Regions from separate parts of the Mesorhizobium sp. CA5 genome, predicted to be linked through region 1. Evidence: predicted binding sites of a transcription regulator. Region 1 holds the regulator's gene; the other holds the start of a gene.
The links. The regulator PhoB, encoded in region 1, activates phosphate uptake and scavenging genes when phosphate is short. The targets are predictions, from matches to a motif close to TGTCATNNANCTGTCAT.
Positions count from the first base shown of each region.

Region 2: phnF (phosphonate metabolism transcriptional regulator PhnF) is a predicted target of PhoB. The motif match lies at 1,954-1,970, and genes of this name have one in related genera.

Region 1 covers NZ_JAIUHJ010000010.1:192,554-196,224, reverse strand. Annotated here, with positions in the region: gene pstB (phosphate ABC transporter ATP-binding protein PstB) at 1-356, shown strand, start outside; gene phoU (phosphate signaling complex protein PhoU) at 377-1,084, shown strand; gene phoB (phosphate regulon transcriptional regulator PhoB) at 1,101-1,790, shown strand; gene LB529_RS15635 (ROK family protein) at 2,124-3,365, opposite strand; gene xylF (D-xylose ABC transporter substrate-binding protein) at 3,634-3,671, shown strand, end outside.
Region 2 covers NZ_JAIUHJ010000012.1:92,413-96,083, reverse strand. Annotated here, with positions in the region: gene LB529_RS17355 (zinc-binding alcohol dehydrogenase family protein) at 1-826, shown strand, start outside; gene phnF (phosphonate metabolism transcriptional regulator PhnF) at 1,168-1,911, opposite strand; gene phnG (phosphonate C-P lyase system protein PhnG) at 2,051-2,512, shown strand; gene phnH (phosphonate C-P lyase system protein PhnH) at 2,512-3,123, shown strand; gene LB529_RS17335 (carbon-phosphorus lyase complex subunit PhnI) at 3,125-3,671, shown strand, end outside.

The DNA.
Region 1 (3,671 bases):
GGAACGAGGTCAAGGACAAGCTCAACGCCAGCGGCCTCAGCCTCTCGGGCGGCCAGCAGCAGCGCCTGTGCATCGCCCGTACCGTTGCGGTGAAGCCCGAGGTCATCCTGCTCGACGAGCCGGCCTCGGCGCTCGATCCGCTGTCGACCGCCAAGATCGAGGAACTGATCGACGAGTTGCAGGCCGACTACACGATCGTCATCGTCACCCACAACATGCAGCAGGCGGCGCGCGTGTCGCGGCAGACGGCGTTCATGTATCTGGGCGAGCTGGTGGAGTTCGACCGGACCGAGAAGATCTTCACCTCGCCCCGCGAAAAGCGCACGCAGGACTACATCACCGGCCGCTTCGGCTGAGCTCATACGAGGACATCATCATGGCCGAACATACCGTCGCTTCCTTCGACGAGGATCTGAGGCAGATCAGCCGGCTCATCAACGACATGGGCGATCTCGCCAGCTCGATGGTCGGCGCTTCGACCAAGGCCCTGCTCGAGACCGACAATGCCATGGCGCAGCGCGTCGTTTCCGACGATGCCATCATGGACGCGCGCCAGCGCGAGCTCGACGACCGTGCCATCACGCTGATCGCCAAGCGCCAGCCGATGGCCGACGACCTGCGCAATGTGGTCGGCTCGATCCGCATGGCGGGCGACCTCGAACGCATCGGCGACCTCGCCAAGAACATCGCCAAGCGCGTCGGCTCGGTCGGCGTCAGCGCCGCGCCGCGCGACCTCACGCATTCGATCGATTCCATGGCGCAGCTGGTGCTGATCCAGGTCCAGGCCGTGATCCAGGAATATACGGTGGGCGACGCCACGGCGCTGGCCAAGCTTCGCAACGACGACGAGCGCATCGACGTCAAATACACATCCGTCTTCCGGGAGCTCCTGACCTACATGATGGAAGACCCGCGCAACATCACCGCCTGCACGCATCTTCTGTTCTGCGCCAAGAATCTCGAGCGCATCGGCGACCATGTGACCAACATCGCCGAGAACGCCTATTATGTGCTGACCGGCACGCAATTGCCCGCGAATCGTCCCAAGCAGGACGAGACGACAATGTCGGCGCCGGCCGCCTGACGAAGGGTATCTGCCAATGATCGCGCCACGCATCATGGTGGTGGAGGACGAGGAGCCGCTTGGGGTGCTGCTCCGCTACAATCTCGAATCCGAGGGTTACCAGGTCGAAGTGGTGACCCGCGGCGACGAGGCCGAAATCCGCCTTCAGGAAAACGTCCCCGACCTGCTCGTGCTCGACTGGATGGTACCCGCGGTTTCCGGCATCGAGCTCTGCCGGCGTCTGAGGATGCGGCCCGAGACCGAGCGGCTGCCGATCATCATGCTGACGGCGCGGGGCGAGGAAAGCGACCGCGTGCGCGGCCTTTCGACCGGCGCCGACGACTATCTGGTCAAGCCGTTCTCGACGCCGGAGTTCATGGCGCGCGTCAAGGCGCTGCTGCGCCGCGCCAAGCCGGAGGTGCTGTCCAGCGTGCTCAAGGTCGGCGACATCGTGCTCGACCGCGAATCGCACCGCGTCTACCGCAAGAAGAGCGAGATCAGGCTCGGCCCGACCGAGTTCCGGCTGCTGGAATTCATGATGCGTCATCCCGGCCGGGTGTTCTCGCGCAGCCAGCTGCTCGACAATGTCTGGGGCGAGACGATCTATATCGACGAACGCACCGTCGACGTCCATGTCGGCCGCTTGCGCAAAGCCGTCAACAACGGCCGCATGCCGGATGTCATCCGCACCATCCGCGGGGCGGGTTACGCGATCAGGGAAGATTAGGGGTAAGGCGCCGAGGCGCTGACGGATTCTGTCTCCAGCATCGGATCGCGTGCATTGGCGATTAGTCGAGACGCTTGTGCTTCGTCATCCACGGGCGGAGCAAGGAGCGCAGCGACGCAGCGCAGACCCGAGGATCCATTCCGTGATGTCGATGCGTTGCGACAGTCCAGAATTCTGTGCCGCTGCGCTCGACGCGTGAGGTAGCGGCATGGATTCCAGGGTCTCCGCGACGGAGCTTCGCTCCTGCTCCGCCCTGGAATGACGAAGCTGCGGGGCCTTCCCTTCGCTAATTTCAAGCGTCTGCTGCTGTCCCCGGACCTCTTCAAGGCTGCCTCAGGCCACGTTCTTTCCCGTCCCCGCTCTTGCCTGGCCTCCCGGCGCGAAAATCTCCTGGTCGACGAAGGTCAGCGCGCGCATGGCGCAGCCTTCGCGGATCAGCGGCAACTCGTTCGGCTCGGTGTCGAAGGAGATCGATTCGGAGTGCTGGCCGCCGGCCGTCTGGGCGATCGCTTCCCTTAGCGCCGGCTCGATTAGGTCGAAGGCGGCCGCGCTGACGCCGACCATGGCGACAGGCGCCGGGTCGATGAGGGCGAACAGGCTGCCGAGACCGAAACCAAGCGCTTCGCCGGCCCGGCGGTAAGCCTCCCGTTCGGGGCCGTCCCTCTCGCGCGCCTTCGCGGCAAGGGCCCGCATGTCGGCGTCGCCGACGTCGACCGGCTCGGCGTCCTCGCTCATTTTCATGGCGCTGCGCCAGATCGCATAGTTGCCGGCATAGGCCTCGACGCAGCCGCGGCGGCCGCAGCGGCAAAGCGCCCCGCCCGGGCGGTGAATCATGTGGCCGAACTCGCCGCCGGATGAATGCGTGCCGGTGAACAGCGCACCCTTGAGCACGAGACCCATGCCGATGCCGTGCGACAACAGGATGGCGATGAAGTCGTCGCGATAGCGCTCCGGGTCGCGCCATTGCAGCGCCACCGCCATCATGTTGCAGTCGTTCTCCATGGTGGCGGAGATGCCGAACTCCTTCTCTAGGATGTCGGCGAAAGGAATGTCGGTCAGCGGCGTTATCGGCGACCACAGCATGGAGCGCGCATGCGAATCGGTGATGCCCTGAATGCCCATGGCGATGCGGGCGACGCTGCCAATGTCGAGGTCGGGATCCTGCAGCCGGCGCCGCACGATCGCCACGCATTCGCCGATCAACTCGTCGCGGGGCATAACAAGCGTGTCCAGGCGCTGCTGCTCCTCCGCAACAACTTGGCCGGCATAGTCGATCACGGCGACCGACAGGAAGTTCAGAGACAACACCACGGTCAGCACCGCGGCGGCTTCAGGGTTCAGCGCCAGGCCGATCTGCGGCCGGCCGCGTTTCAACGCCGTCGGCTCGCTGGCCTTGCTTTCGGTGAGAATGCCCTCCTGGATCAGGTCGGCGGAGATCGCCGAAATGGTCGAGTGGCTGAGCCCGGTGGTGGCGGCAATTTCGGTCCGTGATGGCTGACCGGCGCGGCGTACCGCCGAAATCACCATGGCGCGGTTGCGCCGGCGCAAGTCGTCATGGCGGATTCCGACCGACATCGTTTCGCACGTCCTCCCCGGTCATCGCGGCCTTGTGATAATGCCATGGCCTGTCGCTGACACGCTAGGGATTGTGGCAGAAGCCAGGGACCATGTCATTATTTATTGCGGATACCGAAAAAAATGCCTGAGCCCATCAAAACCCATCAGAATCTCGGTTGACAGCGCTGTGGTGCTGGACCACTATTTTTTTGAGGCTCGAAAAAAAGCCTCTGTGCCGGCCTTCGGGCCAGTCTGGGTCGCGCCGCACGGGCGCAGGGAGGATATCATGAAGAAATTTGCAGCCGCCATTCTGGCGGGCGTTGC
Region 2 (3,671 bases), on a different contig from region 1:
CACGATCGTCGAGAAGGGCGAAGGCGTCGAGATCAGCGTCGGCGAGCCGGTCGTCATCAATCCCTATCTTTCATGCGGCAAATGCATTGCCTGCCGGCGCGGCAAGCCTAACTGCTGCGTGAAGATCGAGGTGCTGGGCGTCCATCGCGACGGCGCTATGTGCGACGAAATTTTGGTGCCGGCGCAGAACCTCTACCCGACGAACGGCCTGTCGCTGGCCGACGCCGCGGCGGTCGAATTCCTGGCCATCGGCGCGCATGCCGTGCGCCGATCGCTCGGGCTGCCCGGCCAGCGCACGCTGGTCATCGGCGCCGGCCCGATCGGCCTCGGCACGGCGATCTTCGCGCGCATCGCCGGGCTGGATGTCAGCCTGCTCGACATGAGCGCCGAACGTCTCGGATTCGCCGAAAAGCAGCTCGGCTTTGCCCCGCTGGACAGCTCGATGGCGCCGGCTGCCGAGCTGGTCCAACAGGCAACAGCCGGCGAAGGGTTCGACCTCGTGTTCGACGCGACTGGCAACACCCAGTCCGTGCAGTCGGCCTTCGCCCATGTCGCGCATGGCGGCACGCTGGTGCTGGTCAGCGTCGTCAAGGACGACATCACCTTCTCCGACCCCGAATTCCACAAGCGCGAGATGATGCTGATCGGCAGCCGCAACGCACTAAAGGCCGATTTCGACCATGTCGCAGATTCGATCCGCAACGGCGCTGTGCCGTTGAACAAGCTCGTCACCCATCGCACCACGCTCGCCGGAACGCCGCGCGACCTTGCCCGATGGACGCACGAGAAGTCGGGACTGATCAAGGCGGTCATCGAGGTCGGGTGATAACAGGACAGGCGGTGAACTCGGCCCGAATTGACGGAGCGCCGCACAAGTCGACCCCCACTCCGTCTCGGCTTCGCCGAGCCACCTCTCCCCCGATCGACGGGGGAGAGGAAGGGTGCGAGCCTTGCAGCCAACGCTCTTCAACCGGACACACTGCTTCTCCGGTCGCCAGCGTGCTCCTTTCCTCTCCCTCCGGAGGGGGGAGAGGTGGCGCCGCGAAGCGGCGACGGAGTGGGGGAAGGCGCTCCTCAAACGCGAAGCCGCTGACAATTAAGCGGCCGAGCTGAGCTGACATCAGCGTGGGTCGATAAATCACGGGTCTCGTATAAAACCGGCACTCCCTACAACACCGACAACTTCAGCTCCACCCGCTCCGCGGGAAAGCGCGATTCAGCGAATTGGATCGGCTCACCGTCGAGCGTGACGTTGACCGCGACGGTGACCAGCACGATGGCGCCGGGCTGCAGATCGAGTGCTGCAAGATCGTCTGCGTCGGCATGGCGCGCCGACAGCACGGTCGAATGCCTCAGATAATCGTTGATGCCGAAGCGCTTCAGTGAGGCGGTGATCGATCCCGTCTCCGCCATTGCCGCCTCGATGCCGGCGAAGCGCTTGGCATCGAACCAGGTCGTCGCGCGCGACACCGCATGACCGTCGGCCTCGCCGCGCGTCTCCAGGCGGATGACGGCAGCGCCTTTGGCGATGCCCAGCGCCTCGGCGATGCGCCGGCCGGCCGGCTCGGTCGACGACGACAGCAGCGCGATATGCCGCTCGCTCGTCTGCCCCTGCAGCCCGGTCGAGAAGCGCGTGCGCGCGCCGATCGGATAGGACAGCCGCTTGCGCGACAACACGAAGGTGCCGCGTCCCTGCTCGGCCCTCAGTACGCCTTCCTGCACCAGTGCTGCAATGGCGCTGCGCACCGTATGGCGGTTGACGCCGTAGCGCTCGGCCAGCGCGACTTCAGGCGGCAGCGCGGCATTCTCGGCGAAATCGCCATTGGCGATCGCCTGCAGGATCCTGTCGGCGATCTGCCGCCATAGTGATACGCCATTGCGCCTCTCGATGCTGCTTGCCAGCCCGGTCATTTCCCCGCCCCCAACGTCATCACCCTAAACTTTTGCACCCGTTGTCATCCACCCGTCATGGACTCCCGTTACCAAGTGAGTATAATTTGTATAGTTGTCTATATCAATAGACAAATTTCTTTATGCAAGGAGCGATGCCATGCGAGGACAGGAAGCGCGCGAGCAGGCCGGGCGGAAAGCCTTGATGGCGACGCTGGCGCATGCCGCGGCCGATGACATCGCTCGCCTGTGGAACGAGTCGGGCCTGCCCTCCGAGGCCGAGCTTTTGCGCGGTCCTGAAACCGGATTGGTGACGGTGCGCGGGCGGATCGGCGGCGGCGGCGCGCCGTTCAATGTCGGCGAGGCGACGGTCACCCGCGCCACGGTGCGGCTGCCCTCCGGCCAGGTCGGCCACTCCTATGCGCTTGGCCGCGACAAGGGAAAAGCCAAGCTAGCGGCGATCGCCGACGCGCTGTGGCAGGACCCAGCGCACCGCGAAGCGGTCGAGACAAAGCTCGCCGCGCCCTTGCGCGCCGCGCTTGCTGCGGCGCGCGAGACAAAGCGCGTCGAAACGGCGGCCACGAAAGTGGATTTCTTCACCATGGTGCGCGGAGAGGACTGATGGATATCGCCACGCAATCGATCGACGGCGGCTTCGCAGAGCCGGTCTTCAACGCCCAGGCGGTGTTCCGCGCCATCATGGACGCGATGGCCCGCCCCGGCACCGTCCAGCCGCTGCCGCAGCTCGCCCGCCCGCCGGCGCCGCTGTCGGCGACGGCCGGCGCCGTGGCGCTCTCGCTCTGCGACAACGACACGCCGGTCTGGCTCGACCAGCCGCTGCAGGCGGAAGCCGCGGTCAAGGCCTGGCTCGGCTTCCACACCGGCGCGCCCTCGGCAAACACGCCGGCCGACGCACATTTCGCCCTGATCGCCAATCCGAAGGAGATGGCGGCGCTCGATGGTTTTGCGCAAGGCACGCAAGAATATCCCGACCGCTCGACGACGCTGATCCTCTTGGTCGACGATCTTGCCTCGGGCCCATCGCTGCTGCTCGAAGGTCCGGGGATCGAAAAGACGTCGATGATCGCGCCTCCCGGCATGCCGCGCCATTTCGTCGAGCAGTGGAAGCAGAACAACCAGCGTTTCCCGCGCGGCGTCGACATCATCCTGGCGGCGCCCGGCCACCTTGCCTGCCTGCCGCGCACCACCCGCGTCAAATCGATGGAGGCATGACATGTATGTCGCGGTGAAAGGCGGCGAAGCCGCCATTGCCAATGCGCATCGCCTGCTTGCCGACCGCCGCCGCGGCGACCGTTCGGTGCCGGCGCTGCGCCTCGACCAGATTGTCGAGCAGCTGGCGCTCGGCGTCGACCGGGTGATGAGCGAAGGCTCGCTCTATGATCGCGAGCTCGCGGCTCTCGCCGTTGCCCAGGCGCGCGGCGATATGATCGAGGCGATCTTTTTGGTGCGCGCCTATCGCACCACGCTGCCGCGCTTCGGCTACACCAATCCGGTCGACACCGGCGCCATGCAGGTCGAGCGTCGTGTCTCGGCCACCTACAAGGATCTGCCCGGCGGGCAGGTGCTTGGCCCGACCTTCGACTACACCCACCGCCTGCTCGATCCCGGGCTTGCCGCCGGCGCCGAGGTCGAGATGCCGGCGCAGCGTCCGGTCGAGCCGGAGGCCATGCCGCGCGTTTCGGCGATCCTCGCCCATGAAGGCCTGATCGAGTCCGATGGCGAGATGCCGCTTGACCACGTGCCCGGCGACATCACGCGCG